2 linked regions of the Siphonobacter curvatus genome follow. Each later gene encodes a partner of the first gene's protein in a complex. Links are inferred from orthologs where the notes say so. Each region holds a gene or a part of one and is shown on either strand. Other genes may lie near its edges. The genes, in order: secY and secA.

The links.
Region 2: the proteins of secY (region 1) and secA are in contact, whole or in part, in a crystal structure (PDB 3DIN), measured with the Thermotoga maritima proteins. The link is inferred for Siphonobacter curvatus from one-to-one orthologs. Residues at the interface, in WP_004081795.1 of Thermotoga maritima: Glu108, Gly109, Glu110, Glu111, Ala236, Glu237, Arg238, Arg239, Ile240, Thr241, Ile242, Gln243, Tyr244, Ala245, Arg246, Arg247, Val248, Thr249, Gly250, Arg251, Arg252, Val253, Tyr254, Gly256, Ala257, Ser258, Thr259, Tyr260, Leu261, Pro262; in WP_004082002.1 of Thermotoga maritima: Glu261, Ala262, Arg263, Lys300, Ala301, Arg302, Thr303, Ile304, Ile305, Leu323, Tyr324, Asp325, Pro326, Val329, Ser330, Tyr333, Ile336, Lys340, Phe345, Val349, Glu363, Phe364, Tyr374, Ser375, Gly376, Gly377, Glu393, Ile395, Thr482, Ser483.

What each region holds. Positions count from the first base shown.
Region 1 is NZ_PTRA01000001.1:164,539-179,758, forward strand. What follows is about bases 12,404-15,220. They hold secY (preprotein translocase subunit SecY), read left to right. Parts: upstream 12,404-13,059; coding sequence 13,060-14,382; downstream 14,383-15,220. Other genes in these bases: rpmD (50S ribosomal protein L30), read left to right, coding at 12,404-12,523; rplO (50S ribosomal protein L15), read left to right, coding at 12,573-13,019; map (type I methionyl aminopeptidase), read left to right, coding at 14,394-15,185. In the rest of the region: alpha,alpha-trehalase TreF, read right to left, coding at 1-516; dnaN (DNA polymerase III subunit beta), read left to right, coding at 827-1,951; C5O19_RS00635 (thioredoxin family protein), read left to right, coding at 2,084-2,515; rplC (50S ribosomal protein L3), read left to right, coding at 3,189-3,806; rplD (50S ribosomal protein L4), read left to right, coding at 3,859-4,485; rplW (50S ribosomal protein L23), read left to right, coding at 4,527-4,814; rplB (50S ribosomal protein L2), read left to right, coding at 4,899-5,723; rpsS (30S ribosomal protein S19), read left to right, coding at 5,723-6,001; rplV (50S ribosomal protein L22), read left to right, coding at 6,087-6,470; rpsC (30S ribosomal protein S3), read left to right, coding at 6,477-7,367; rplP (50S ribosomal protein L16), read left to right, coding at 7,422-7,847; rpmC (50S ribosomal protein L29), read left to right, coding at 7,943-8,125; rpsQ (30S ribosomal protein S17), read left to right, coding at 8,163-8,423; rplN (50S ribosomal protein L14), read left to right, coding at 8,522-8,890; rplX (50S ribosomal protein L24), read left to right, coding at 8,921-9,253; rplE (50S ribosomal protein L5), read left to right, coding at 9,321-9,875; and 6 more genes. UniProt on the Escherichia coli protein: The central subunit of the protein translocation channel SecYEG. Consists of two halves formed by TMs 1-5 and 6-10.
Region 2 is NZ_PTRA01000001.1:1,605,915-1,622,269, forward strand. What follows is about bases 6,230-10,181. They hold secA (preprotein translocase subunit SecA), read left to right. Parts: upstream 6,230-6,612; coding sequence 6,613-9,981; downstream 9,982-10,181. Outside these bases: C5O19_RS06495 (lycopene cyclase family protein), read right to left, coding at 1-623; lipA (lipoyl synthase), read right to left, coding at 765-1,667; C5O19_RS06505 (OsmC family protein), read left to right, coding at 1,916-2,329; C5O19_RS06510 (alkaline phosphatase), read right to left, coding at 2,842-3,930; C5O19_RS06515 (3-oxoacyl-ACP synthase III family protein), read left to right, coding at 4,625-5,569; C5O19_RS06520 (hypothetical protein), read right to left, coding at 5,669-6,175; C5O19_RS06535 (DinB family protein), read left to right, coding at 10,593-11,090; C5O19_RS06540 (hypothetical protein), read left to right, coding at 11,182-12,411; C5O19_RS06545 (DUF2256 domain-containing protein), read left to right, coding at 12,457-12,621; C5O19_RS06550 (lipocalin family protein), read left to right, coding at 12,618-13,316; C5O19_RS06555 (alpha-galactosidase), read left to right, coding at 13,441-15,639; C5O19_RS06560 (nitroreductase family protein), read left to right, coding at 15,922-16,355. UniProt on the Escherichia coli protein: Required for protein export, interacts with the SecYEG preprotein conducting channel.

The sequences.
Region 1 (15,220 bases):
CCCTTCAATGAGAGAATCTTCACCTGCTTCCTGTAACCCTAGCATCGTGAAGTAGCTATCCCAGTAGTAAATCTCTCCGAAACGACCCCCGGGTACGACATAGCTACGGGGTAATGCCAGCAGAGAGCCCTTCACTTCACCCGTAGGCTTCCGAGTCAGGATCGGCCACAAGGCGTTGATATGAGCCTCAGGCGACAAAGACGTATCCGAAACAAAGTGATTATTAGGAGCATCCGGGAAGCGGAAATACTCGTTAACAAATGCCCTTAAGTCGAACCCTTCTTTATCTTTCTGTTCTTCATAAGCCCTTAAAATCTGCTTGGCAGGAATGAGTGGCTCCGCGTCGGCAAAGGTCTTGGAGTCCGGGAATAGCTCCTTCATCTGGACATCTACAAAGAGTTGTCCAAATTCTACATCAGGACTCGGGGGAGTCTGAAGTTCGGCCGGTGTACAGGCAAGTAGTAACAAGGGAATTGCTAGAATAGATAGAACACATGAACGAAGTATAAAGGGCATAGAGCTAAATAATAATGCTTAAGGGTTTTTAGAAACGTTTCTGAGTATCAGGGCAATAAAAGTAGAGAAAGCTCTACAGTGCCCCTAAAAGTGGGCAAATATCACCTATTTATGTATGTAACGAAGCTAGAGCTAAGATTCATATCTAAAAGAAGTATAGTTAGCTGAAGTAGAAACGTACGTAAAGTTTTAGCTCTTGGTAAATAAATCTTACACCTTGTGATAAAATGTTGTACTTTCGCCCTCTAAATTATATTTTCGGGTATCCGAAAAATACATTGTTTAAACTCGTTTAAACTTCTGATAGTCAATGAAATTTATCGTCTCGTCTTCGGCATTGTTGAAACAACTGGCGGCTATCAACGGAGTCGTAGCGTCCAATCCGATTGTTCCGATTCTGGAAAACTTCCTGTTCCAACTCGAAGGGAGTCTACTAACGGTAACGGCCTCTGATTTGCAGACGGTTATGATTACCGAAATAGAGGTCGAATCTTCAGATAAAGGTTCCATCGCTGTACCGGCTAAATTGCTCCTCGATACGTTGCGGGGTTTACCCGAACAACCCATTACCTTCAAAATTGATGCCGAAACGTTCGGTACTGAAATCGTCTCCGAGAACGGTCGGTACAAACTTTCCGGTGAGAATCCAATTGACTTCCCGAAAGTTCCGGCAGTTAACAAAACCTTATCGATTGAGGTAGCGGCAGAAGTGTTGGGTAAAGCCATCGCGAATACGAGCTTCGCAGCCAGTACCGATGATTTACGGCCCAACATGACAGGGATGTATCTTCAACTGGGGGAAAGCAATGCGACCTTCGTCGCCACGGACGGACACCGGCTGGTACGGTATCGTCGGCAGGATCTGCGTTCGGCCAATACCAGTACCATGATCATTCCCCGGAAAGCACTGAACCTGCTAAAATCTTCCCTGCCTTCGGATGACACAACCGTAAAGGCGGATTTTAGCCAGTCGAACGCGTTCTTTACCTTCGGTAACATCAAGATGATTTGCCGATTGATCGACGAGCGTTTCCCGGATTATGAAAACGCGATTCCCGTCAACAATCCGAATATCTTAACGATTAATCGACTCGAATTGCTGAGTTCGCTGCGTCGGATTTCTATCTACGCCAATAAAACGACTCATCAGATTCGACTGCGAATTTCGCAGGACGAACTCGTGATTTCAGCGGAGGATCTGGATTACTCCAATGAGGCATCCGAGCGTTTGGTTTGTGACTATAGTGGTGATGATCTGGAGATTGGTTTCAACGCGAAATTCCTGATCGAAATGCTGAATAACCTCAGTTCCAATCAATTGCAGTTACGTTTGTCTGCTCCCAACCGGGCGGGTATCCTGGTCCCCAACGATCAGGACGAAAACGAAGACATTTTGATGCTGGTGATGCCGGTCATGCTTAATACGTATGCCTAAAGATTTTTAAAGATGAAATAAAAAGAGCCTTTCGAAAGAAGGCTCTTTTTATTTGTTAATTCGTTGGATAAAAGACTTTTCACAACGAACTTCACGTTATTGATTCTGATAAATCCCTTCTTGTTTAACACGATGAAAACACTTCGACTCGTAGTAGTCCTGCTACTGACTGGACTGACCTTTCAGACCAATGCTTCGGATGAGCCTAAAAAAGAGGGAATCCAGTTTTTTCACGGTACGTGGAAACAGGCCTTAGCGAAAGCCAAAGCTGAAAACAAAATGATTTTCCTCGATGCCTATACAACCTGGTGTGGTCCCTGCAAGTGGATGCAAACCAAATCGTTTCCGAACAAACTGGTAGGGGATTTGTATAACAGCAAGTTTATCAACGTGAAACTGGATATGGAAGCGGGAGAGGGATTGAAGCTGATTGATCGCTATCCCGTAGAAGGTTTTCCAACGCTGTTTTTCATTGATTACGAGGGAGAAGTGGTACTAAAAGAAGCAGGAGCCAAAACGCCCGAGCAATTGATTGCCTTTGCAAACGAAGCCATTGAGCAGTAATAAACTACTAGTACATAGGTAGAGGAGTCGGTAAGGAAACTTGCCGACTCTTTTTTATGGAAAAAATACAATTTAAGAAGCGAGTTATCACGCAGATTAGAACCTGATAATCGATGCTTCACGGCAACAGCTACTAGCCCATTGTAAACCAGCTAAGGCAGACTCTTACAGTGTCAAGAAAAATTTACAAAAACTTTTCCTAAACACTTGTTTATCAAATAGAAAACCGCTTATTTTGCAACTCTGTTTAAAGATCGAACAAAAGGTCGCTGTTCAATATGGTTGGCAGAACTGTATGAACCTCTGATTATCAGACCACTGAGTTTATTTGTTCGGTTGCCACGTCAATTTCGGTTTTACCCGGTTTTGAACGTCAGAACTGTTACTGACTCCAGTACTTGAATGCCCAGGTGCAATGGAGTTGAGTAGTAAGCTGACAGGATGCTTCTTCCCGTATCTCGGGATTTTGGATGCGTACAGGCTTTTTTTTAGCCCATCTGGTACGCCCCGCAAGTCTCCTCTCCGCTTTCCTTCTCGGTACGTTACTGGTTTTCAAAATTTTTCAGGGAATTTCTGTCTTGATACGGTAAACAGCAGAAAAAGCACTACTTTTGCAGTCCGTTTTCTGAGGCCCCCAGGTGGGAGAGCTGATAACCAATTAAAAATCAAGAAGATGTCTGGTATTATTGGGAAGAAAATTGGCATGACCAGCCTCTACAACGCTGACGGCACCGCCGTAGCTTGTACGCTGATTGAAGCCGGTCCCTGCGTCGTGACGCAAGTAAAGACCGTCGAAACGGATGGCTACCAAGCTGTTCAGTTAGGTTTCGGCGAGAAAAAAGAGAAAAACACTTCCAAGCCGCTGGCTGGTCACTTCAAAAAGGCCGGTACAACTCCCAAGCGGAAGTTAGTAGAGTTCAAAACTTTTGAACAATCACTGAATTTAGGCGATACGATCGATTCTACGCTGTTTGCTGAAGGTGAATTCATCGATGCAATCGGTACGGCTAAAGGTCGTGGTTTCCAAGGCGTTGTGAAACGTCACGGTTTCGGTGGGGTAGGCGGTCAAACGCACGGTCAGCACAACCGTCAGCGTCACCCGGGTTCGATTGGTGCCTGTTCTTTCCCTTCACGGGTATTCAAAGGCCTTCGCATGGCAGGTCGGATGGGTAACAACCGCGTTAAAATCCAAAACCTGCAAGTACTTAAAGTGTATCCTGAGCAAAACCTGATCGTGATCAGCGGTTCAGTTCCGGGTGCCAAAAATTCATTTGTAATTCTTGAGAAATAGGTTCGTGTGAGTCTTCACACTTGCTTCTACTCAACGTAGCACTTGACAAGAAATGGAACTGTCCGTATTTAATATTCAAGGCCAAGAAACGGCGAAGAAAGTAACACTGTCTGAGGACGTGTTTGCAATTGAGCCTAACGAGCACGTAATGTGGCTCGACGTAAAGCAATACTTGGCTAATCAGCGTCAGGGTACGCACAAAGCTAAAGAACGTTGGGAAGTAGCCCGCTCAACCCGTAAACTGATGCGTCAGAAGGGTACCGGCGGAGCTCGTCACGGTTCTTTCAAAGCTAACATTTTCAAAGGTGGTGCTCGCGTGTTTGGTCCTAAGCCCCGCGATTACTCCTTCAAACTGAATAAGAAAGTGAAAAGCCTGGCTCGTAAATCAGCTTTGGCTTCTAAAGCAAAAGACGGCGTAGTAACCGTTGTCGAAAACTTCACTTTCGATTCTCCTAAGACCAAGCAATACATTTCGGTTCTGAACGCCTTCCAGGCGGGTGAAACGAAAACCCTGCTGGTTCTGCCGACGGCTGACAACAATGTATTCCTGTCAGCTCGGAATCTGCCCAAAGCCAACGTGCTGCCCGCAGATCAGTTGACTACCTACGCTTTACTGAATGCCGATCGTTTGATCATTGCTGAAGGAGCGTTAGAGAAAATCGAAGCATTATTGAACTAATCCGTTGGTCCGAAAGGCCTGGAGATTAACGACAAAAGATTATGAGCATCATCATTCGCCCGCTCCTGACTGAAAAGTCAACGGCTCAGAACGAGCAAGGAAAGTACGGCTTCGAAGTGGCTCTTACGGCCAACAAGGTCGAGATTAAGAAGGCCATCGAAAAAATGTACGGTGTGAAGGTTGAGTCAGTGAATACGGTTCGTCAAATCGGGAAGAAAAAATCTCGCAGCACGCGTACCAAAATCACGGCTGGCTTTACTTCCACCAAGAAGAGAGCGATCGTTACTGTTGCCGAAGGTGAAGTAATCGATTTCTATCAAGGCATTTAATTCAACATCCCCCTCCTCCAGGATGCGTTTTGAACAGGTTAGGCTGGCAGTGGAGGACATAGCCTGACCGTAGCAATTAATCCAATGGCAATCAAGAAGTTGAAGCCTGTTACGCCGGGAACCCGCTTTCGTTCGGCCCCGACGTTTAACGAAATTACGGCTAGCAAACCTGAGAAGAGCCTCTTAGAGCCTCTGAAAAAATCAGGTGGTCGTAACGATCAGGGTCGCCGTGCGATGCGTTACATCGGTGGTGGACACAAGCGTAAATACCGGATTATCGATTTCAAACGCGATAAACAAGGCGTTTCAGCAGAAGTAAAAACGATCGAGTACGATCCTAACCGTTCGGCTCGTATTGCGTTAGTTCAATACGCAGATGGCGAAAAACGCTATATCATCGCTCCCCAAGGTTTGACCGTAGGTCAGACGATTGTAGCTGGTGAAGGCGTAGCTCCTGAAGTAGGTAACGCATCTCCTCTGATGGCTCTGCCCATCGGTACGATTGTTCACAACATTGAGTTGAAGCCTGGCAAAGGTGGTCAAATGGCCCGCAGTGCTGGTACGTACGCTCAGATTGTAGGACGTGAATCGAAATACGTAATTCTGCGACTTCCCTCAGGCGAAACCCGTATGGTACTGGGTTCAGGTATTGCAACCGTAGGTTCAGTATCGAATGCCGACCACATGAACGAAAGCCTGGGTAAAGCAGGTCGCCGTCGTTGGTTAGGTCGTCGTCCTCGCGTTCGTGGTGTAGCAATGAACCCAGTTGATCACCCGATGGGTGGTGGTGAAGGCCGGGCTTCTGGAGGACACCCACGTTCACGTAAGGGTCTGTTAGCGAAAGGTAAGAAAACTCGCGACAAGAAGAAGGCATCCAACAAGTTAATCATTAGCAAGCGGAAGAAATAATGGCACGTTCACTCAAAAAAGGCCCCTATATTGATTTTCGCCTCTCCAATAAAGTGGAGGTAATGAATGGGTCAGGCAAGAAATCGGTTATTAAAACCTGGTCGCGTCGGTCGATGATTTCTCCTGATTTCGTGGGTCACACTTTCGCCGTGCATAACGGTAACAAGTTTATCCCCGTGTACGTGACGGAAAACATGGTAGGTCATAAACTGGGCGAGTTTGCCCCGACCCGCAACTTCCGTGGCCACGTCGCTAAAAAGGACAAAGGAAAACGATAAACCAGTTTACAGTTGGCAGTCTTCAGTTGACAGAGGCATATCGCTGGTAACTGAAAACTAAGAACCACAAACTGACAACTTAGTAATGGAAGCAATCGCAAAACTTAATAACGTCCCGACGTCGCCCCAGAAAATGCGACTGGTTGCCGATCTGATTCGCGGCCAGAAAGTAAACAAGGCATTGGCGATCTTAAAATATCAGCCTAAGTCGGGCTCTCCGCGTCTGGAAAAGTTGCTGCTGTCGGCAATTGCAAACTGGCAGGAGAAATTCGGCGAAGAAGTGAAGCTGGAAGATGCTGACCTATACGTAAAAACTATTTTCGTAGATGGCGGTCCTTTCCTGAAACGTCTTCGTCCGGCTCCTCAGGGCCGTGCGTATCGGGTACGGAAGCGTTCGAATCACGTAACGCTTGTTGTAGCCAGCAAAGCCAAGGCAGAAGAAACTAAAACCGAAAACACGGAAGCGTAACACACCATGGGACAAAAGGTAAACCCCGTAGGTCTTCGTCTGGGTATTGTACGTGGTTGGGAATCCAACTGGTACGGTGGAAAGAACTTCGCTGAAAAGCTGGTAGAAGACGAAACGATTCGTAAATACATTGCTGCTCGTATTCCTAAAGGTGCGATCTCGAAAGTAATCATCGAGCGTACGCTGAAGCGGGTTACCCTAACCATCAACACGGCTCGTCCGGGTGTGGTTATCGGTAAGGGCGGTAACGAAGTTGATAAAATCAAAGAAGAGCTCAAGAAATTGACGGGCAAAGATGTTCAGATCAATATCTTCGAGATCAAGCGTCCGGAAGTAGATGCGAAACTCGTTGGTGAAACGATCGCTCAACAACTGGAAGCTCGTATTTCTTTCCGTCGTGCTATGAAGCAAGCAATTGCTTCAGCTATGCGGGTAGGAGCACAGGGTATCAAAGTTCGCTTGTCAGGCCGTTTAGGTGGAGCTGAAATGGCTCGTACGGAAGAGTACAAAGAAGGACGTGTCCCTCTGCATACGCTCCGTGCTGACATTGACTACGCTATTTCAGAAGCTCAAACGGTATACGGAAAGATCGGTATCAAGATCTGGGTCTTCAAAGGAGAAGTATACGGTAAGCGTGATCTTTCAGTAGTTAACGCTGGTTTGAACGCCGGCGGTGCTGAAGCTCGTGGAGGTTCTGATCGCGGCGATCGTCGTGGCGGTCGTGGTGGAGATGATCGCGATGGTGGTAACCGTCGAGGTCGTGGTGAAGGTGGTGGTGACCGTGGACGCGGAAACAACAACCGTGGTGGCCAAGGCGGTGGAAACCGTGGTGGAAACAACAACCGTGGTGGCCAAGGTGGTGGAAACCGTGGCGGTGGACCAGGAGGACGTCGCTAATTAGGTTGTAAGCCCTAGTCAATAGGGCTTCAAACTCTAAAGAACTCAACGATCATGTTACAACCGAGAAGAACCAAATTCCGCAAACAGCAGAAAGGTCGGATCAAGGGTCTTGCAACGCGGGGCCATGAGATTTCCTTCGGCTCATTTGCAATCAAATCGCTGGAACCCGGCCGTATTACGGCTCGCCAGATTGAAGCGGCTCGTATCGCTGTTACCCGTGCAATGAAACGGGAAGGACAAGTATGGATTCGTATTTTCCCCGATAAGCCTATTACCAAGAAGCCTGCAGAGGTTCGGATGGGTAAAGGGAAAGGTGCTCCCGAGTATTGGGTAGCCAACGTGAAACCCGGAACAATTCTATTTGAATCAACGGGTGTACCTCTGGAACTGGCTCAGGAAGCTCTCCGTTTAGCAGCTCAAAAGCTGCCCCTACGGACGAAATTCGTAGTTCGCCGGGATTACCAGGAAGCTAACTAATTTGAGGATTTGATAATTCGACAATTTGAAATGGTTCTAGTCGAATACTACGATTTTCAAATTAGCCCTTTTCAAGTTTTCAAATTATAGCAGTAATGAAAATCAAAGACATTCGGGCTTTGAGTACGGAAGAAATCCGTCAGCAAATTGCCCAGGAAAAAGATGCATTGAGCCGTCTCAAATTTGCTCATGCTATTTCTCCAATCGAAAATCCGTTGCGTATTCGGACCTCCCGTAAGCTTATCGCCCGGTTGTTGACCGAACTTAACGCTCGCTAGTCATTGCCCGATACGGGCACAAAGCAAATTCCGAATCATGGAAGTAGAACGTAAGCTCAGAAAAGTCAGATTTGGTCGGGTGGTATCCAGCAGCATGGATAAGTCGGTGGTAGTTACCGTCGAGCGGAAGGTGAAGCACCCAATCTACGGTAAATTCCAAAAGAAAACGACCAAATTGATGGTACACGACGAAAACAATGAGTGTGGCGTCGGCGATACGATCAAAGTGATGGAAACCCGTCCCTTGTCTAAAAACAAACGGTGGCGTTTGGTTGAAATCATCGAAAAAGCCAAGTAATCAGGCAGGAGTAGGGATCGGTTTCCGTTTTTTGATGATTAGCGGATAGCTAAACTGAAAGCGGAAACTGAAAACGAAACTGAAATCTCAGCAAAGACATGCTTCAGCAAGAATCTAGATGTAGCGTAGCGGATAATAGTGGTGCCAAAGAGGTACTCGTAATCCGCGTGTTGGGCGGTACGGGCAAGCGTTACGCATCTATCGGCGACAAAGTCGTAGTAACCGTAAAACAAGCCCTCTCCTCTTCGAACATGAAGAAGGGAACGGTGTCTAAAGCCGTAGTGGTTCGTACGAAAAAAGAAATTCGCCGGAAAGACGGATCTTACATCCGTTTTGAAGATAACGCCGTCGTACTTCTAAACAACCAGGACGAACCGCGTGGAACTCGGATCTTCGGACCAGTTGCTCGCGAATTGCGTGAAAAGCAATTCATGAAAATTGTTTCGCTGGCTCCTGAAGTGCTCTAATCACTCAGGATAATCGTACGAAATCAAACAATGGAAAAGCAAAAGCAAGTGAAGCTTCACGTTCGCAGCGGTGACACGGTTTTAGTGATCGCCGGTGACGCTAAAGGTAAAACCGGCGTTATCAAGTCTGTGGATCGCGAAAAGCAACGGGCTATCGTAGAAGGTGTGAATCTGGTAAAGAAACACGTGAAACCTTCCGCGACCAACCCTCAGGGAGAAATCAAAGAAATCGAAAGTCCCATCCACATCAGTAACCTGAAAGTGGTAGACCCGAAGACGAACGAAGCCTCCCGCACCGGCCGTAAACTGAACGAAAAGGGCAAGTCTCAGCGTTTCAGCAAAAAGAGCGGTAACCTTATTTAACTAGCTTGGCGGTTAAAAGCTGTCAACACGAAACAGTGGGTCGGAAATCCACAAACCATTCGCATCAATGGCAACTCCCAGATTAAAACAAAAGTACTTTGACGAAGTAGTTTCTGCTTTGAAAGAGAAGTTCCAGTACAAATCGGTGATGCAAGTACCGAAACTGGAAAAAATTGTGATCAACAAAGGTATCGGTGCTGCTGTAGCAGATAAAAAGCTGGTTGACGTAGGGGTAGAAGAATTATCTACGATCTCAGGTCAGAAAGCGGTAGCCACGATCTCTAAGAAAGCAATTTCTAACTTCAAGCTTCGTGAAAACATGCCTATCGGAGCGAAAGTAACGCTGCGTGGCGAAAAAATGTACGAATTCCTGGACCGTCTGACGTCGATCGCTCTGCCTCGCGTACGTGACTTCAAAGGAATTAGTGACAAAGGCTTTGATGGCCGTGGTAACTATACTTTAGGTGTAAAAGAACAAATCATCTTCCCTGAGATCTCTATTGAGAAAGTACAAAAAATCTCAGGTATGGATATTACGTTCGTTACTACAGCACAAACTGACGCTGAAAGCTTAGAACTGCTGAAAGCTTTAGGAATGCCCTTTGCTGGACAAAAAAAGTAATTATTGATCCCCCGTCACTTCAGATTTCTGAAAAGGACGGGGACCAATTATAAGCAAACAAAATGGCAAAAGAATCAGTCAAAGCAAGAGAGCGGAAACGCGAACGTCTGGTAGCCAAGTACGCTGCTAAACGCAAAGCCCTCAAAGAGGCCGGTGACTTCATCGGACTTGACAAACTTCCCCGCAACGCTTCCCCTGTACGTCTCCATAACCGCGATAAGCTGAATGGTCGTCCCCGGGGTTACATGCGGAAGTTCGGTATCAGCCGTGTTACGTTCCGTCAAATGGCTTCTGATGGAAAAATTCCGGGCGTAACAAAATCGAGCTGGTAATTTTTGGTGTATCCATTTTGATTCTCTAATTTTGCGAGCCGTTTTGAAGCGGCCCGTAGCAAAATCATATTCTTTCATGGATCCGATTGCAGATTACTTGACCCGTCTGCGGAATGCCATCAAGGCTCGCCACAGAATCGTCGAGATCCCGGCTTCCAATCTCAAGAAGGAGATTACTAAAGTTCTCTTTGAGAAAGGCTATATTCAAAGTTACAAATTTGACGAAGAGGCTTCCGTACAAGGAACCATCAAAGTCGCTTTGAAATACAATCCCCTGACGAAACAGTCAGCTATCGTTAAGTTAACCCGCGTAAGTAAACCCGGTCTTCGGAAATACTCAGGTTCGAAAGAACTTCCTCGCGTATTAAACGGCTTAGGCATCGCAATTGTTTCGACGTCAAAAGGAGTTATGACGGACAAAGAAGCTCGTACCCTCAATGTAGGTGGCGAAGTACTTTGCTACGTTTATTAATTAAACCAATGGAATAGCGGAGGTCAATCTTACCACTGAAAACCTCCGCTAATTCATTTTAACACTCAGTACCATGTCACGCATTGGTAAAAAAATCATTACCCTGCCTGCTGGAGTTAGCGTATCGGTTGATAAGAGCCAGGTTACCGTAAAAGGACCTAAAGGCACATTGAGCCAAACGATTGACCCAGACATTACGGTAGAAATCGAAGGTAGCGAGTTACAAGTGGTTCGCCCTACGGAACAAAAACGCCATAAGGCCCTGCACGGTCTGTACCGTGCCCTGATCAACAATATGGTAGTCGGCGTAAGCACGGGCTACCGTACCGAAATGGAAATCGTTGGGGTAGGTTACAAAGCTTCTAACCAAGGAAATATCCTGGAATTGGCTTTGGGTTACTCTCACAGCATTTTCGTCGCTATTCCTGAAGAACTGAAGGTAACGACAGCGATGGAAAAAGGACAAAACCCTAAAGTGGTTTTGGAAGGTATTGATAAGCAACTAATCGGCCAAGTCGCTGCCAAAATTAAGTCTCTCCGTAAGGTTGAGCCTTACAAAGGCAAAGGTATTCGCTTCACGGGTGAATTCGTGCGTCGGAAAGCTGGTAAAGCGGCTGGTAAGAAATAATATTTCCAGTAGAAAGCTTCGGCTATGGCTTGAAGCTTTCTATACTCAAACGTGTGGGTCGGTAATCCACAATCAATTTGAATTACAATGGCAACTACTAAAGATTCCCGGCGGCTTCGGATCAAACGTAGCATTCGCAGTAAAGTGGATGGTACGCCTGTGCGTCCTCGTTTGACGGTTTTCCGCTCTAATAAAGGTATTTATGCCCAACTAATCGATGACGAAGCTGGCAAGACAGTAGCCGCTTCTTCTTCTTTCGAATTAGGCTTACAGGGTAACAACGTTGAAGCTGCTAAGCAAGTAGGCTTGAAAGTAGCCGAATTAGCTAAGGCCGCTGGTATTGAAGCTGTGGTGTTTGACCGGAACGGTTACCTGTATCACGGGAAAGTAAAAGCACTAGCTGACGGAGCCCGCGAAGGTGGCCTTCAATTCTAATTTCAAAGAATCATGCAAACGAACAGACCTACCAAGTATAACGAGTCAGAGTTAAAGGAACGTGTTGTTGCTATTAACCGGGTAGCTAAAGTAGTAAAAGGCGGTCGTCGCTTCAGCTTCTCAGCTATCGTAGTAGTAGGCGATGGCAAAGGCGTAGTAGGCTACGGATTAGGTAAAGCCAACGAAGTAACCGACGCGATTGCTAAAGGAATTGAAGATGCCAAGAAAAATGTGGTACAAGTTCCTTTATTGAAGCATACGGTACCTCACGATATGGAAGGTAAATTCTCAGGTGGTTTCGTACTGCTGAAGCCTGCTGCTCCTGGTACGGGAGTAATTGCGGGTGGTGCTATGCGTGCCGTTCTGGAGAGCGCCGGTATTCGCGACGTATTAGCGAAATCAAAAGGTTCTTCCAATCCTCACAACGTAGTAAAAGCTACGGTTGATGCTCTGCTGAAAATGCGTGCACCCCACGAAGTAGCTCGTCAGCGTGGAGTGAAACTGGCAACCGTATTCAATGGATAAGTCATAGTGTTCTTAGTTCTTGGTTAATTAAGCATAACTTAAGAACCAAGAACTAAAAACCGAGAACTTTAAAGAAATGGCAAAGGTTAAACTTACTCAGGTTCGTAGCACGATTGAACGTCCTGAAAACCAAAAGCGTACTATTAAAGCCCTGGGTTTGGGCAAAATCAATCGGAGTGTGGAAGTTGAGCTGAATGATGCCATCGCTGGTATGATTCGTAAAGTGAACCACCTCATTCAAGTGGAAGAAATCTAAGAAACTCAGTGTGGAGCGGTAACGCTTTTCACTTTGAATCAATACGACAATGAATCTTAGCAATTTGAAACCCGCCGCTGGTTCTACGAAAGTAGGTAAGCGTGTCGGTCGCGGACAAGGCTCTGGTAAAGGAGCAACTTCTGCTCGCGGACATAAAGGGGCTCAGTCTCGTTCGGGTTACAGCAGTAAAAGAGGTTTCGAAGGTGGTCAGATGCCTTTGCAACGTCGTGTACCTAAGTTCGGTTTTAACAACCTGAGCCGCGTAGCTTACAAAGCAATCAATCTGGACGCTATCCAGTCTTTAGTTGAGAAAACTAATGCTACTGTAGTAGACATTGAACTGCTTTACAACAACGGTCTGGTTGGTAAAAAGGATCTGGTAAAAGTACTGAACCGCGGTGAGGTAAAATCAGCTGTTGAAGTGAAGGTACATGCCTTCTCACAAACGGCGGTTGAAGCCATTGAAAAAGCCGGTGGTAAAGCAGTTACGGTTTAGTTTCCGGATGAACGACAGGTGAATTTGAATCCTCGCTGGAATGAACAAGTTTATAACTACTCTCAAGAACATTTGGTCCATTGAGGAGCTCCGTAGCCGGATCCTCAACACCCTGTTGTTTATTACTGTTTATCGTATAGGTTCATATATTGTTCTGCCGGGTATTGATCCGGCTCGACTTCCTAAGGGCCAAGGAAATGGTTTGCTGGATTTGATTAACACCTTCTCTGGAGGAGCTTTTCAAAACGCTTCCATTTTTGCTCTGGGTATTATGCCCTATATCTCGGCGTCTATTGCAATTCAGCTGTTGACCATTGCACTGCCTTATTTTCAGAAAATGCAGAAAGATGGGGAGTCTGGTCGTCGCAAGCTAAACCAGATTACTCGTGTATTAACCATTTTCGTTACTACGGCTCAGGCAATCGCCTATACCCAATCACAGATTCCGGCGGAAGCCTTGATGATTGAGCGAAGCTGGTTTACCATTTACTCAACAATTATTTTGATTTCGGGCACAATCTTCTGTATGTGGATGGGTGAACGAATCACGGATAAAGGAATTGGAAATGGTATCTCTCTGCTGATTATGATTGGTATCGTAGCTCGTTTCCCGGTTGCTTTGCTGCAGGAAGCTGGTTCAAGAGGTACTGGTGGAGCTTTATTATTCGTAATTGAACTTGTTGCCCTGTATTTTGTTGTAATGGGTGCTGTTCTAATTACGCAAGCTACTCGCCGTATTCCTGTACAGTATGCCAAGCAGGTAGTAGGAAACAAGGTGGTTGGCGGACAACGTCAGTATATTCCCTTGAAGTTGAATGCTGCGGGTGTTATGCCCATCATTTTCGCCCAAGCGTTGATGTTCGTACCGGGTCTAGTAGCGGGCTATTTTGCTGAAAAGAGTGATACGGCTCAGTCGATTGCTCAAGCGTTTAATAGCTATGACCACTGGCAGTATAACGTGTTATTTGGTTTCCTGATTATTGTATTTACGTATTTCTATACGGCGATTTCAGTAAACCCGCAGCAGATTGCTGATGACATGAAACGGAGTGGCGGTTTTATTCCCGGTGTTAAACCTGGTTTTGAAACGTCAGAATATATCGGTCAGATTCTTGACCGTATTACCTTACCCGGAGCGATTATGTTAGCTCTGGTGGCAGTAATGCCAGCGATTGCTCGTCTGTTTGGTATTTCTCAAGGCTTTGCACAGTTTTTCGGTGGAACATCCTTACTGATTCTGGTAGGGGTAGTACTGGATACACTGCAGCAAATTGAAAGTTACCTGCTGATGCGTCGTTACGAAGGTTTAATGAAATCAGGACGCGTGCAAGGCAGAACGACTGAAAGCGTTTCTGCGATTTAATACACAGAAAGATGGTTTATCTAAAAACTGACGAAGAGATTGAATTAATCAAAATCAGTGCTCAGGTTTTGGGTAAGGCTCACGCCGAGGTTGCTAAACTGATTAATCCAGGAGTAACAACTAAGGAACTGGATCGTGTAGCAGAAGAGTTTATTCGGGATCACAAGGGTCATCCTTCGTTTAAAGGGTATAATGACTTCCCGGCTGCTCTTTGTATCTCCGTCAATGAAGTGGTCGTACACGGTTTTCCAAGTCCGTATCGCTTAAAAGAAGGAGATATTATTTCAGTAGATTGTGGGGTGTTTTTGAATGGATACCATTCGGATAGTGCATTTACTTATCCAGTGGGGGAAATTAAACCTGAAGTAAAACAACTGCTGAAACGCACCTATGATTCTCTTTACCTGGGCATTGATAAAGCAGTAGCAGGTAATCGGATTGGTGACATTGGGTATGCGGTACAAAGTCATGTGGAGCAATTTGGATACGGTGTGGTTCGAGAGTTAGTGGGACACGGCGTAGGTAAATTTCTTCACGAAGGCCCAGAGGTACCTAATTTCGGAAGAAGAGGTCAAGGTCCCCAACTCAAAGAAGGGATGACTATTGCCATCGAACCGATGATTACTCTGGGGAAACGAAGTGTGGTACAGGAAAAAGATGGTTGGACTATTCGTACAACGGATCGGCAGCCGGCCGCTCACTTTGAGCATACGGTGGCGGTTCGCAAAGGGAAGGCCGAAATCTTAACCACTTTCGAATACATTGAGCAAGTACTGGCCGAACGTAGTATGGCCATCGCATAATAGGAAGGATAGGGCGAGTACTTCTCAATTCTAAA
Region 2 (16,355 bases), 1.4 Mb from region 1 along the record:
GGCATGACATATACAAACCGACATTCGTTTTTCTGTTCAATCCGGAAGTCCATCATGATCGGCATTTCGGGATCGAATACCGGTTTTTCGGTACGAATGACCCAGCCTTTGAAATGCTGTAGTAGTTCCTGCCAGCGAGGGGCCGGGAGCGAAGCAGGCTCTGCTGTCAGCGTTCGAATGGCCTGCATGGGAACGGTACTGTCGAAGCACCACTGAGCCCGATACTCGCCTTTCGAAGTTTGAACCAAAGCCGAACCCGCGGAAGTTTCCACCGAATGTAGATCCGCGAACAAATACTGAATGTTGGGATTACGGGAAAGGTCAGCCCGGATCGAAGCGTAAAAATCCTTACCGCGAAGGAGCTTGTACTGGTGCTGGCCGAGATCTAATTGTCGGGAAAAACCCTCCGTTCCGTGAAACCAAAGCTTATTCCAGTGCCGATACAGAATGGATTCAAACGCTCCTTCACCCGCTTGCCAGAAGGCCCAGGTGCGGTCGTTACGGGTTTTGGGTTCCCGGTCAATAATCAGAATCTGCTTATGACGTAAGGTGCTGTGATTGAGGTAATAGGCCAGACTTAGTCCTGCCATCCCTCCGCCCGTAATGATGATGTCGTACTTCAAGGCAAATCAGGGGAAATTGTAAGGATACAACCCAAAATCAAGGGGACTTGTTTTACGAGCACTAGATGCCTGAAATGCAAACAGCCTCGCTTATTACAAGCAAGGCTGCCAAAGGTACTACTTGAGTGGTTCATCAAGCACCTATACGTGCACGTGACGTTCGGCGTGGTAGCTGGAACGAACCAGCGGTCCTGCTTCTACGTACTTAATACCGCGTTTTTCGCCTTCTTCCTTGTACATCGCGAAGGTATCGGGGTGAATCCATTCGATGACTTCGTGGTGCATTTTGGTCGGTTGCAGGTACTGACCCAGCGTCAGAATATCCAGGCCGTTTTCGACCAGATCATCCATCGCTTTGAAAACTTCTTCCTGCGTTTCGCCCAGGCCCAGCATAATGCCAGTCTTGGTACGCTTACCAAACGCTTTCGTACGCTGAATCTGCTCCAGACTGCGGCTGTATTTAGCCTGCGGACGGACGGGACGGTATAACCGCTCCACGGTTTCCATATTGTGTGAAACCACTTCCTGACCGGCTGAAATCATGCGTTCCAGAGCGGGCCAGTTTCCTTTCGTATCCGGAATCAGGGTTTCAATCGTCGTACTCGGACTCAATTCTTTCGTCAGACGAACCGTATCATACCAGATTTCTGCTCCCCGGTCTTTCAGTTCGTCACGGTTGACGGACGTAATCACGGCGTGTTTCACACCCATGATTTTAATGGCCTCAGCCACGCGTCGGGGTTCGTCGGCGTCATATTCGTTCGGACGGCCCGTCGCTACGGCACAGAAGGTACAGGAACGCGTGCAGACATTGCCTAAAATCATGAACGTGGCCGTACCCGCTCCCCAGCATTCGCCCATGTTGGGACAATTGCCTGACTGACAAATGGTGTGAAGTTTGTATTCATCCACCACCTGCCGCACATTGCGGTATTCCGGACCCGTCGGGAGTTTTACTCGCAACCATTCGGGTTTACGGGTAGAAGAACCCGGTCTGTTTAAACCAGCCGGTTCAGTTTTCGTAATAACGGGTAGCTCGATCATCCCAATATCAATTGCTGATTTGACAAACAATGGGTTTATCAACGTAAATACAAAGGTAATGAGCTAACCGGGAATGCGTAGAAAAAGTTGCCTTGAATACGGATTTTAGGGCAAACACGGTTGATGGATGAGAGCGGGGGCTTTTCGGAAAAGAAATACTTTTTTACGGATGTTTTGTTCGTAAATCTTTGAGTACCTGTAGCGGATTTAGTTCTTAGGTTTACTTTTGAAGTTTTAATTCAGTATCTATGGCAACTGCAAAAATTACGTACTTAGGACAGCTTCGCACGCAGGGCGTCCACCTCAAGTCAGGCTCTGAAATCTTAACGGACGCTCCCGTAGACAATCATGGGAAAGGAGAAGCGTTTTCGCCCACGGATCTGGTAGCATCCGCTCTGGGATCGTGTATGCTTACGATCATGGGTATTGTGGCCCAACGCGATGGAATTGACATTACGGGTACAGAAGTAGAAGTAACGAAAAGTATGGCGGAAAGTCCCCGACGGATTGGTCAACTGGAAGTAAAACTGAAAATTAAAACTAATCAACCCCTCACGGAAACCCGCCGGAAGAAACTGGAAAACGCGGCTCTTACCTGCCCAGTAGCTGAAAGTCTACACCCAGATTTGAAGCAGGCAGTGAGTTTTGAGTTTTCGGTTTAGAGTTTCCAGTTTCCAGTTTCCAGTTTTTTAGGTAAAACCTAGTAAAGATAGCGAGACGGGTTGTCGGTAGCATTGGCTACGGAGGCAAAAATTGGTAGGCTGTGCCTACCGGGCTGGACGATTCCCCGCATGTCATACGGGGCTAATGACATTGAGCCCCTTCGGGGTTGGCGGGTCTGGATGGAAGCGGGTCTTTCGGTTTTGTCATCTAAATGCAGCCTGGAAGGCTGGTTGTTGTAGATGACCTGAGACGGTTCGAAGTCAGAGGGAGAGGGGCTGTGAACGAAACGGAGTAATTTCTGAGTTGAATCAACAAAAGAGGCTGTCTGACGTAGACAGCCTCTCAACATTCCTGATTTACTTGAGCTAGCGACTTATTGAGTTGTCAGTTTCAAGTTTACAGTAAGCCGTGTTGGGTTAGAAGGTATTTTCTAAAACGATTCCACAAGGTCTGACCATGCGTAGGAAAAACTACGTTTCTATCTATTGAGAACGAACAACGTAACTTAAAACTATTTACGGCTCAGGATGGTTTCGCCCCACCAGGCCTGTTGAATTCTTTTGTTTACCTCTACGTTAGGAAAAATACCCCGAAATAACTCAGAACCAGGGCCGTACGCAAACACGGGCACGGGGTTAGCGGAGTGATTCATCCAGATAAATTTTCCTTCGACAACGCCATTTCTCCAGTCACCACCCGTCAGGCTCAAGCCACCCGTTTCATGATCGGCAGTTACGATGACAAGTGTTTCGCCGTTCTTTTCCGCAAAGTCGAGAGCAGCTCCTACCGCTTTATCGAAATCCAGCATTTCAGTCACCATATATTCCAGGTCGTTGGCGTGACCAGCCCAGTCAATCTGCGAGCCCTCAGCCATGAGGAAGAAACCGTTTTTGTTTTCCGACAGAATGCTTAATGCTTTTTCTACTTCCTGACGAAGCATAGGACCCCGACCTTCTTTAACCTTGATTGGATTCATGCCGGCATTGAAAGCAACCAGCTTTTTACCCGTGGCTACCGTAAAATCCTGGGAAGTATCGGCTACCGTATAGCCTTTCTTTTTAAAATCTTCGAGTAGGTTTTTGCCGTCTTTCCGTTGGAAGAAATACCGCATTCCGCCACCAATCACTACATCGAGGTCCGCATTGACCATTTGCTCAGCAATGGCTTCGTGTTGTGAGCGGGAGGACTGGTGAGCATAAAAATCTGCTGGGGTAGCGTCTGTAATGTCGCAGGTAGTAACGATACCGGTAGAAAGTTTCCGCTTTTTAGCCAGTTCGGCCAAGGTCACCTGGGGACGATTGGCAGAGTCTACCGCGACGGCTCCGTTTTTCGTTTTTACACCCGTAGACAGAGCCGTACCACCCGCTCCTGAATCGGTAATAAAATCTTTGACGGGGTGCGTGGTAGAAAGACCGAGGTATGGAAAACGGTTCAGGTGAAGCGGACCTTTGTTGGCAATCTGAGCGGCGTATACCTGATTGACGCCCATCCCGTCACCAATCAACAAGATTACGTTTTTAGGACGTTTGGGCGTTTGCTGAGCCTGTACTGACAGCCCGCCCGCCAGGAGACCGACACACAAAAGAAGGTAACGATGCATAATACTTAAGGGAAAAAAAGAAGTGAATACACTACAAAATTCGACCTAATTGCCAGCTAAAAGGCCGTTAAACGGATGAATAAATTGTTAAGTCTTGCCTGATAAAAATGATCTTTCAATAAAATAGCTACGAGTACCGGGCAAGAACACGCATAACCTAATCAAGCAAGTAAGAGTTAATAGATAGACAGATACGGACGTTTACAAGCGTTGAAGAAGGTTCACAAAAGGCCAATTACTGGATTTTAACAATCTTCCGTACTAAAGTAAAAAATAAGTAGCTGATTTATAGTAAATTATAGTCGGCCCTGATGGTTTTGACTTTAATGTGAACAGAAGAGTGTAGTAAAAATGGGTACGAAAATCTGATGTTAGCACCGATTTCTCGAAACGTCTTAGTGCGTAGCAGACCGCATCAAATATGCCTTCTGATCCAGAATTTAGTATGCTACCATACCATATTATTTTTTGGAATAGGCATGAACTTTTGAGACTTAAAAGCACTTGTCTAACGCCGCATTTTAATCGTCCGAAACAAAGAAGATTAAGGATTTGCAAATTTATCTGGTACTTATCCAATGTCTTATTGAATTATTCTATTAGAAATTTGGTAAGTTCGAGAAGATAACTATTCTTTGCATAGTGCAAAAAAGCACGGCAAAGTACAAAATACGAGCTGTACCGCTTGACCCTTATGTATATCAACGCGATAAGTAGCTATTTGCCGGAGCAAGTTGTTACGAATGAACACTTCGCCCGACTGAATGGATTGTCTGACCAGTGGATTGTGGAGAGGACGGGCATCCGAGAACGTCGGAAAGCTGCCCCCCATGAAAACACGAACACTATGGCTGTGGAGGCCGTTCGTCAGGGGTTAGCCCTGTTACCATACCCTGTTCAGGAGATTGACCTCATTGTAGGAGCTACCTACACCCCTTACGATACGATTGTATCGTTAGCTCATGCGGTTCAGCATGATCTTCAAATTCCGGATATTCCGGTACTGTCCGTATCAACGGCCTGTTCTTCGTTATTGAATGCCCTGGAAGTCGTTCAGGGGTATTTCTGCATGAAGAAAGCGACCAAAGCTCTGGTTGTCGTGTCGGATAACAACACTGCTTACAGCAACGAATCGGATAAAATAGCCGGACACTTGTGGGGCGACGGAGCAGCGGCTCTGTTCCTGTCCAACGAACGGGTATCGGATTCGGATCTGAAAATTGTTGATATTCTAACCGGCGGGGCAGCCACGGTAGGCAAAGCCCTGGAAGGGGTTGTCCTGAAGCCTAACGACGAAGGGTTTGTAATGCCCAACGGCCGCGATGTATTTATTCACGCGGTGCAGTACATGCCCCGAGCCAGTCGTCAGATTCTGGGTCGTAATGGACTTACGCTGGAGGAAGTAGATTGGGTGCTGCCGCATCAGGCCAATTTCCGGATCAGCAAAAAAGTAATGGAAGAACTGGGCTTACCGATGGAAAAACTTTTATCTAACATTCAGTACTTAGGGAACACCGGTTGTGCCGGTTGTGCTATTGGCCTGGATGAAAATAAGTACCGCTTCCAGAAAGGCGATCACATCGTCGTCACTACGTTCGGTGGGGGATACTCGTATGGTGCGATGCTGGTAGAAGCGTAAGCGAATTCCATTTAATAACAAGCCTTTACGAAAAAGGCCGATGAATACATTCATCGGCCTTTTATGGTTTAATCAGGATTCTGACTAAATCGCTCGCGATTACTCAAACTTCATCGTCACTACCTGATCGCGACTATTATCGTAAGCATCAATAGATACGTTTAAGCTACCCGGAGCCTTCGTTAAATGATTGAAAGGATCTACTTTGTCCCAGAACTCCGTCTTTTCCCGACCGAAGTCAATGGTTTTCGTATGGCCTTCCTGCCCAATAACTAGGTAATAATGTTGCGATCGTGGCGACAGATCAGCGTACTTCTTGAATACTTTTTCCTGTTTCCAGGTCATTTCCTGAATGGTCTGCGGATCGTCGATCAGATTGCGTTTCTTTCCTTTAAAAGCCGCTAGCGTATCATAAATGCCGTAACCTACAATGGCCACAATGATCAGAGGCAACAGTTTAACGTATATATCCGTATCACTACGCTTCTCTCTGGTCCTTTTGCCACTGCCGCTCGTACTACCCCCGCCAAAACCTGGAATTTTCAGCTTGGCCCGTTCGCGGTGCACGGGGCGATAGTAGGGGTTTTCCTGTGGTGTATTGCTCATAGTGAAAAGATTCAGTGCTGATTTTAGAACGTAGATTCGCTCGAATCCGTTTCAATCCAAGAGGATAATTTCCCAAGTATAAAAGGGAGAACCACTAGGGAAAGATTTTGCCAATTCGGGCGTTATACCTACAAAAGTAATGGTTTCCCCTGCAAAACAACCGTTTCTACTTCCCAGGCAATAGCCTCGAAAAACACTGAACTGCTGTCAATTTGTCCGATTCATTAAACCTTTTGTCCACTTTCGAAGCTAAACCATTATTTAGGAATTGTTTTTTTGCTCTTGGGTGGAAAGAATCGAGTAAATTTGTGTTCTACCTATTGTTTAACGACCCCAGGTTGGGGGTTTCATTTTAAGTCCACTGAACCGACTTGATTATGAAATCAGCACGTGTACGGGCTGACTAACCACGAATAACGGTGCTTTAGCACATAGCTATGCTTAAACTCATCACCAAAATTTTCGGTACAAAATCCGATCGGGATTTAAAAGAACTCTATCCTTACGTCGGAAAAGTCAATACCGAATTTGCCAAATTAAAAGATCTTTCGGATGACGAACTTCGTCAGCAAACCGCTGATTTGAAGGCAGTCATCAAAGAAAGACTTGCTCCCATTGATCAACAATCCGAAGCGATTCGTCAGCGTATTGATGCGAATCCGGATATGGACATTAATGAAAAAGATTCGCTCTTCAAGCAGATTGATGCCCTCGAAGTACAGTCGGATCAGAAGCTGGAGGACGTATTACTTGAAATCCTGCCCCGGGCTTTCGCGATTGTGAAAGAAACGGGTCGTCGCTATACCGAAAATGGTCAGTTGGTAGTTACGGCTAACCTACATGACCGTTTTGTAGCTTCCAGAAAGTCGAACGTCATTATCGACGGCGATAAAGCAATCTGGAAAAATACCTGGAATGTCATGGGTCAGCCCATCACCTGGAACATGGTGCACTACGATGTACAGCTGATTGGTGGGGTGGTACTGCATCAGGGTAAAATTTCCGAGATGGCTACCGGGGAAGGTAAAACGCTGGTATCAACGTTACCCGCTTTCCTGAATGCCCTGGGCGGAAAAGGCGTACACATTGTAACGGTCAACGATTACCTGGCCAAACGTGACTCCGAGTGGAATGCTCCGCTGTTCGAGTTTCACGGCATGAACGTAGACTGTATCGACCGTCACGAACCTAACACGCATTCGCGTCGTCAGGCGTATCAGGCTGATATTACCTACGGTACCAATAACGAATTTGGTTTCGACTACCTCCGCGATAACATGGCTCGCACACCGGAAGAATTGGTGCAGCGGAAACACCATTACGCCATGGTCGATGAGGTCGATTCTGTATTGATTGACGACGCCCGTACCCCCTTGATCATCAGTGGGCCGATGGTGAAAGACAATGACGTACAGGAATTTGAAATGTTAAATCCCCGGATTGAGCGTCTGGTGGATGAGCAGCAAAAACTCGTACAGGGCTTTCTGACGGAAGCTCGCCGGTTGATCGCTGCGGGGAATACTAAAGAGGGTGGATTGGCTCTGTTCCGGGCACACCGGGGATTGCCGAAATACAAACCGCTGATCAAATACCTCAGTGAGCAGGGCAATCAGGCCATCATGCGGGCTACTGAAAATGACTACTTGCAGGAACAAGGCAAACGGATGCCCGAAGCCGATGCTCCGTTGTACTTCGTCATTGAAGAGAAAAATAACTCCGTAGAACTGACGGAGAAGGGTATCGACGTGATGACCACGAAGAATGAAGATCCTAATTTCTTCATTCTGCCGGATTTGTCGGTAGTCCTGAATCAGGTTGAAAAATCAGATCTTTCTGAAGCAGATAAAATCCACAAGAAAGACGAGATTATCCGCGATTACTCCATCAAGACACAACGGATTCACACGGTTAATCAATTGTTGAAGGCTCATACGCTTTTTGAAATTGACGTGGAATACGTGATCATGGATGGAAAGATCAAGATCGTCGATGAGCAGACGGGCCGGATTATGGAAGGTCGTCGGTACTCGGACGGTTTGCACCAAGCCATTGAAGCCAAGGAACGCGTTAAAGTGGAAGACGCGACGCAAACCTACGCGACGGTTACCTTGCAAAACTACTTCCGGATGTACCATAAACTTTCGGGTATGACGGGTACGGCCGAAACGGAAGCGGGTGAGTTCTGGCAGATTTACAAACTCGATGTAGTAGCCATCCCAACCAACCTGAAAATTGTTCGGAAGGACGAAGAGGATAAGGTATATAAAACCGTTCGGGAGAAATACAATGCCGTTGTTCAGGAAATCGATGAGCTGGTGAAAGCCGGTCGTCCGGTACTGGTGGGTACAACGTCAGTTGAAAACTCGGAAATCCTGAGCCGTTTACTGCGGATGCGGGGTATTCAGCACCAGGTACTGAACGCCAAACAACACCAACGCGAAGCCGAAATCGTGGCATCAGCGGGTCATTCGCGTAACGTAACCATCGCGACCAACATGGCCGGTCGGGGTACAGATATTAAGCTGACGCCTGAATCGAAAGCATCTGGTGGTTTAGCGATTATCGGTACGGAACGTCACGAATCGCGACGGGTTGACCGTCAGTTACGCGGTCGGGCGGGACGTCAGGGTGACCCAGGATCGTCTCAGTTCTTCGTATCGCTGGAAGATAACCTGATGCGTCTGTTCGGTTCCGAACGGATTGCCAAGGTGATGGACCGCATGGGTATGGAAGAAGGAGAGGTAATCCAGCACTCAATGATTACGTCTTCGATTGAGCGAGCTCAGAAGAAAGTAGAGGAAAATAACTTCGGTATCCGGAAGCGTCTGTTGGAATACGACGACGTGATGAACTACCAGCGGGAAGCCATTTACAAACGCCGGAAAAATGCGTTGTTTGGTGACCGTCTGGCTCTGGATATTGCCAATATTACCTACGACGTTTGCGAAGAACTGGTCAACAATAATCCAAGCTTCGAAGAACTTGAATTGCGGGTGATTGAGACCCTTGCTATTCAGTTGCCCTTCACTCGGGATGAATTCCTGCGGATGAAGCCTGAGCAGCGTACGCACCAGCTACACACTGCTGCCGAGACTCACTATCAGGCGAAAGGTGCGGATATCGCTCAACGGATGCGTACGTTCTTCCAGGATCTGTTCGAAGCTAATCAGGGTAATGTTAATGAGCAATCGGTCATTGGATTGCCCTTTACCGATGGGGAGCACGTGATGGGCTTCCAGGTGAATTTCCTGAAAGCATTGAACTCTGAAGGCCGGGAAGTAACCCGTGAAATTGAAAAGAATATTGCTCTGACGGTGATCGACCAGGAATGGAAAGAACACCTCCGCGATATGGATGACTTGAAGCAATCGGTACAAAATGCCGTATTCGAGCAAAAAGATCCTTTGCTGATTTACAAGTTCGAATCGGTTGACCTGTTCAAGCAGTTCATCAATAAAGTCAACTTTGACATTGTTCAGTTGCTCATGCGTTACGATGTGCCTGAGCTGTTTGTTGATCAGCCGCAGGTGCCTCAGCCGCCGCGTCGGCCTGAACCACAGCCCCAGCTACAGACGAGTAAAGACGATGTATCGGGACTGACGGGTGGAAGTGGACCGAGCGTAGAAGAGCTTGAAGAAATGGCTCCTGCCATAGAACGGCCTCGTCAGCAACCCATTCGTGTTCAAAAGATTGAACCTAACCAACGGGTATCGGTTCAGTACATGGACGGTCGCGTAGAGCGGGACGTGAAGTTCAAGAAAGTAGAAGAAGATGTGAAACGTGGCGTATGTGTACTTATTGATTAGTATCGTTTGCTAGCGTTAATAAAAAAGGTCAGTCTCTGGTAGAGGCTGGCCTTTTTCCGTTTCCAGTTTCTTAGGTAAAATCCAATAAAGATAGCGGGACGGGTTATCGGTAGCATTGGCTACGGACGCAAAAATTGGTAGGCTGTGCCTACCGGGCTGGACGATTTCCCGCATGTCATACGGGGCTAATGATAGTGAACCCCTTCGGGGTTGGCGGGTCGGAAAGCAAGCCTGAATGAACTCGGGGAGGTGTGGCCGTTTAACCCCGGAGGGGGGGATTTGATTAGCCATGGGTGCAACTCATGGTTAGCATCGCATTGAATTCCACCTATGGTATAAGGGGTTATTTAGAGTGAACCTCTTAAGGGTTGGGTATGATTGGAAAAGGGCGACTGATGTAGGTTTGGAAATTCGCACCAATTAGATGGTCTGCAGCATCTTTTTAAGGTTGGGTTAGACTTAGAACTAGCATTTTCCTACAACCGATCTGATTAACAGATCATACCTGATTTTACTTCCCCATACAAACTAAAATTTCCCAATTCCTGCTGACATAGGGCTGTCATCGGGCCCTTCTACTTTTACATCCGAACCACAAACCAGCTGAGACGATGGAACTGATTCCGATGTTTTTAAAAGAAATGGAGCAGGAAGCTCAAACCACCCGTAAGATGTTATCCCGTGTACCCGATGATAAATTGGATTGGGCTCCGCACGAACGAAGTATGCCAATGCGAACTCTGGCAACGCATATTGCCGAACTACCTACCTGGGTAACGATGACATTAACGACGGATGAGCTGGACTTTGCTTCCAACCCTTATCAAAAGCAGGAGATCCATACGAATGCAGACCTAATGGCGTTTTTCGAAAAAAGTCTGGAGGATGGGAAGACACAGTTAGTATCCGAAAACGAAGGTATTCTCAACGAACCCTGGACGTTACGAGACGGTGAAACCATCTACAGTATCCGGCCCAGACACGAAGTCATCCGTATGGCTTACAACCAGATCACCCACCATCGGGCTCAGTTAGGCGTATACTTACGTTTGCTGAACATACCAATTCCGGGTAGTTACGGGCCCAGTGCGGATGAGATGAATTTCTAACGAAGAAAACCAGCCTTTGGGTTGGTTTTCTTCGTTTCAGGGGAAATCTTTGGTGAGTATCAGCATTCTTGCGTACCTAACCTCTTACCTGATGAACCACCTGCCTGTCAGCCAGCCGATCCGTTGGCATTACCTCCGTCGTACCGCTCTTTGGTTCGTTGCCCTTTATACCATTCTGTATACGCTCCCACTTACCGATATGGAGGCGATTATTGAGTTGACGGAATGGGTAGGCCCACAGGTGTTACATCTGGATAATGCCAAAAAAATATGGAATACGGGCAGTGGCGATACCTCTTTTTCCTATGCGTACCTGTTTGTACTCAGTTCGTTTTGCTTAGGCATGGCGGTTCTACTGGCGGCAGTAGTTGGACCTCGCCGAAACTATACGTTGTTTTACGTACTCACGCAAACCTTTGTTCGCTATTACCTGGCTTACTTTATGCTTTTTTACGGGTTTGCCAAAGTGTTTGAAGGTCAGTTTATTTCGCCACCACTCATTTCGCTGGAGCAAACCTATGGTAATTCTTCACCCATGGGCATCGTCTGGGTAATGATGGGATTGTCCAAAGTGTATGCCGTTTTTGGAGGATTAGGCGAGGTAGTCGGAGGATTACTACTCTTTTTCCGGCGAACCAAGACCCTGGGAGCCCTCCTGATTGTGGCCGTGATGACCAATGTTGTCATGCTGAATTTCGCCTACGATATTCCGGTGAAGTTATTTTCGAGTTATCTACTCTTGTTGACCTTTTTTGTATTAACACCGGATATTCCCGCCTTGGTGCGACTATTTCTGTTACAACAACCAGCTCAGTTGAATCAGTCGTCACTGGCTTTATCCGGGAAGGGGCAACGTCTCACGCATACGATCGGTAAAACGCTGGTGATCCTGTTTCTAATCATGAAAACCAGTGGCAGCTTCAAGCCCTTTCCGGATGCTGATATTGCTCTGCGGGGTACCTACAAAGCTGAAACCTTTGTCCTGGGAACGGATACGCTGCCGCCCCTTACTACTGATAGCATCCGCTGGCAGAAGCTACTGATTGAGAATAGTTACGGAATTTTATTACGCATGAATAACAAACAGGAATACTATAACACTAAAATCGATGAGCAGAAGAAAACCATTCGCTTTACGAATCAGTATGATTCAACCCAACGATATACGCTGAACTACGTTTGGGCAAAAGATACGTTTCAACTCAGAGGTGAATGGGAAGGAAAGCCCTTGCAGGCCAGCTTCCGGCGTAGAAAAGTAGAGGACTATACGTTGACAGGTCGCGGTTTTCATTGGATCAGCGAATATCCCTATAACCGGTAGTGGTACAGTTTATTTAGATTTTCTGCGATTCCATAGTTCAATTATATGTCACATCGCAAGCCTCATCTACCCACAAAAATCTGTCCGGTTTGTCAGTTACCGTTTAGCTGGCGGAAGAAATGGGAACGCAATTGGGAAGAGGTAGTGTATTGCAGTGACAAATGCCGAATGAATAAATCAACCATTAAACCCAAGTCTGAAAACATATGAAACCTTTCATCTATGTTTTATTACTAATCAGTTTTATAGCTTGCAAAAATAAAGACGCCGACTCGCTGGTAGGGAAGTGGATGACGAGTGGCCAGAATCCCGAGGCCTGGGGCTTTGTATTGGATAAAGAGGGAATCGCTACAGCTTTGCCCGTTAAGGGCGTTCAGTACAAAACCTGGGAACAGGTAGGCAGTAATCTGGTCCTGCACGGTACAAAATCAGAAGAACCGTATACGAACAGCTTTAAGATTCTTTCCCTGAAAGACAACACCCTGGTGGTAGAAGACGAGAACGGTCGGGAACTTACCTTTACCAAAACGTCAGCGATGAACGTCAGTGATCAGGATGAGGAAGCCTGTTATTCCTACACCATGAATCAGGATACTGTTTTTCTGCACCTGACAGCAACGCGTCCACGGGTGACGGGCGATCTAACGTACCAACTTCACGAAAAGGACGCGAATCGTGGTAGTATTCAGGGAAAAATGAAGGGGGATACGCTTTTGGCCGAATATACCTTTAATTCCGAGGGTCGCTCTTCTGTACGCGAAGTGGTTTTCATCAAAAAAGGGGATACGTTGGTAGAAGGATTTGGCCCAGTCCATGATAAAGAAGGTAAGGTAGTTTTTCAAAATCATAAGGACATTACCTTTACGAATGGCCTTACGCTGAAAAAAGTCAATTGCGTGAAATAAGCTTTTAGTGGGATTTTATCATTTTCCAATTCAATTCGAGACAGTCCAGCAGGGCTGTCTTTTTTTCTATCCGCTCATTCGTTTCTTCTGTTAATTTTATGCGTTCATTAGTCAACGCTCATCCATGTCTAACCGCTTTACTACGCAGTGTACGCTTTTCGTGTCCCTGCTGACCACCTCTATTCTATACGGACAAGTTATTCCCATCGAAACGCAGCAAAATGCACTGGTACTCCAAACGGATGCCAGTAAGCGAGTAGGAATTAGCTATTTCGGTCCTCGCCTGCAGCAAACGGCTGAATACGGCTCCATCATCAAGGAAAGTCGCCAGCAGGACGAAAATGCAGGTATTTATAACTCAGCCTATACGCCGAGTGGCTCCTGGAGTTTGTGCGAGCCCGCTATTCGCATTACGCACGCCGATGGCAATACCTCGCTTGAATTACAGTACCAAAGCCACCAAACGCAAAAGCAGGACGATAATGTAAGCCTGACAACGGTAGTACTGAAAGATCCGGCGTACGCGGTTGAGGTTACGCTGTATTACAAAACCTACGCGAAGGAAAATGTAGTGGAGCAATGGAGTACGATTCGCAACCAGGAAAAGGGTACCATTATCCTGCATAAATACGCTTCGGCAAATCTGTACTTCGTTGGGAAGCAGTTTCACCTGACGCATTACCACGGGGGCTGGGCTCACGAAATGAATCCCGAAGAAACGCAGTTAAAAGCCGGTATCCTTTCGCTGGATTCCAAACTGGGTACGCGGGCGAACCTGTTTCAGCCGCCTACGTTTATGCTTTCTTTCGATAAACCCGCTTCGGAAGAAGAAGGCAAAGTACTGCTTGGAACGCTGGGCTGGTCTGGGAATTTCAAGATTGACTTTGAAACGGATACGTACAACAACCTTCGTCTGATTGCGGGCATCAATCCCCACGCGTCGGAGTATCCGCTAACGGCGGGGCAGGAGTTTAAAACGCCTTCGTTTATCTACACGTATTCAGATCACGGAAAGGGTGAGGCCAGCCGCAATCTGCACCGCTGGGCTCGCAAGTACCGGATTCTCGACGGAGAAGGTTCTCGTCTGACGCTCCTTAACAACTGGGAGGCTACCTATTTCGATTTTAACGAGCAGAAACTAACGGGCTTGTTTGCGGATGGGAAGAAACTCGGCGTTGATTTATTTCTGCTCGACGATGGCTGGTTCGCCAACAAGTATCCCCGGAATGGTGACAATGCGGGTTTAGGTGATTGGAAAGAAAACGTCAAGAAATTGCCGCATGGAATCGGTTACCTGGTTAAAGAAGCTCAGAAAGCGGGAGTTAAATTTGGAATTTGGGTAGAGCCGGAAATGGTGAATCCCAAGAGTGAGTTGTACGAGAAACACCCGGAATGGGTGATCAAACAGCCCGCTCGTCCGGAACATTATTTCCGTAATCAGTTGGTCCTGGACTTGTCGAATCCGAAAGTACAAGACTTTGTCTTTGGTGTCTTGGATGATCTGTTTACGAAGAATCCGGATCTGGCGTTCATTAAGTGGGACTGCAATGCGGTAATCTATAACGCTCATTCAGAGTACCTCAAAAGTACTAAACAAGCGGAATCGAAACTATACGTAGATTACGTACTGGGACTTTACAAAGTGCTCGAACGCGTGCGGGCCAAGTACCCGAAAGTGCCAATGATGCTCTGCTCGGGGGGCGGTGGACGCGTGGATTACGAAGCCCTGAAATACTTCACTGAATTCTGGCCAAGTGATAATACCGATCCGCTGGAACGCATCTTCATGCAGTGGGAATACTCGTATTTCTATCCGACGATCGCTCACTGTGACCACGTCACCGACTGGGGTAAACAACCCCTCAAGTATCGGACCGATGTGGCCATGATGGGTAAAATGGGATATGATATTGTGGTCAGCAAGCTCGACGAAAAAGATCTGCAATTCAGCCAGCAATCCGTAGCAACGTACCGCTCCATCAGCGACGTAGTCTGGCACGGCGACCTGTACCGGATGGTGAACCCTCGCGAAAATGACTTTGCTTCGCTCATGTTCGTGAATGGAGACAAGAGTCGTTCGGTGTGGTTCAACTACATGGTAAGCAGTAGATTTGGAGCGGGTTCTGGTCGGGCAGTACCCTTAAAAGGACTTGATCCGAAGAAAAAGTACGCCTTGAAAGAGATCAACTTATACCCCGGCACGCAATCAAAAATTACGAAAGAAGCCGTTTATACGGGCGATTTCCTAATGACCGCAGGCTTTAATCCTGCTGTTAATCTGAATCGTACCAGCGTTATTATTGAGCTGACGGAAGTGAAATAGCCCTTAAAATGACGAGCAAAACAGGCTATCTCTGAGGAGGTAGCCTGTTTTTTTTGTAAAGGGATGCTCCCCGCATGTCATACGGGGGCATTACATTGAACCCCTACGGGGTTTGGCTCCTGTGTTAAAAAATAAATGGAACAGGTTATAAATATTTTTCCGATCTCGTAAACTATTTCACAACTATTTTTATTTACATGTATATACATATATGTTTGTACGCCTATTCATAAGGCTGTAGAAACTATACCTGAATCGAATTGTCTTTAACAAAATATTTTTATGAGTCTCCTCAGTGATTTAGAGTGGCGTTACGCTACTAAAAAAATGAACGGCGTTCCCGTTCCTCAGGAAAAGGTTGATATTATTCTTGAAGCAGCCCGTTTGGCTCCGACGTCTTCGGGTTTGCAGCCCTTTGAAATCCTGGTCATCACGAACCAGGCTTTGAAAGAACAAATCCTGCCGATTGCCAACAACCAAAGTCAGATTGTGGATGCTTCACACGTACTGGTTTTTGCGGCCTGGGATGACCTGGATGCTCAACGTATCAACGATATGTTTCTGCACACGACTCGTGAACGCGGCTTACCCGACGATCGCATGGACAGCTACAAAAACATGTTATTAAGCGTATACGGAGCTAAAACTGCTGAGGAGAACTTCCAGGCAGCTGCTCGTCAGGCGTATATCGCTTTTGGTATTGCCATCGCAGCCGC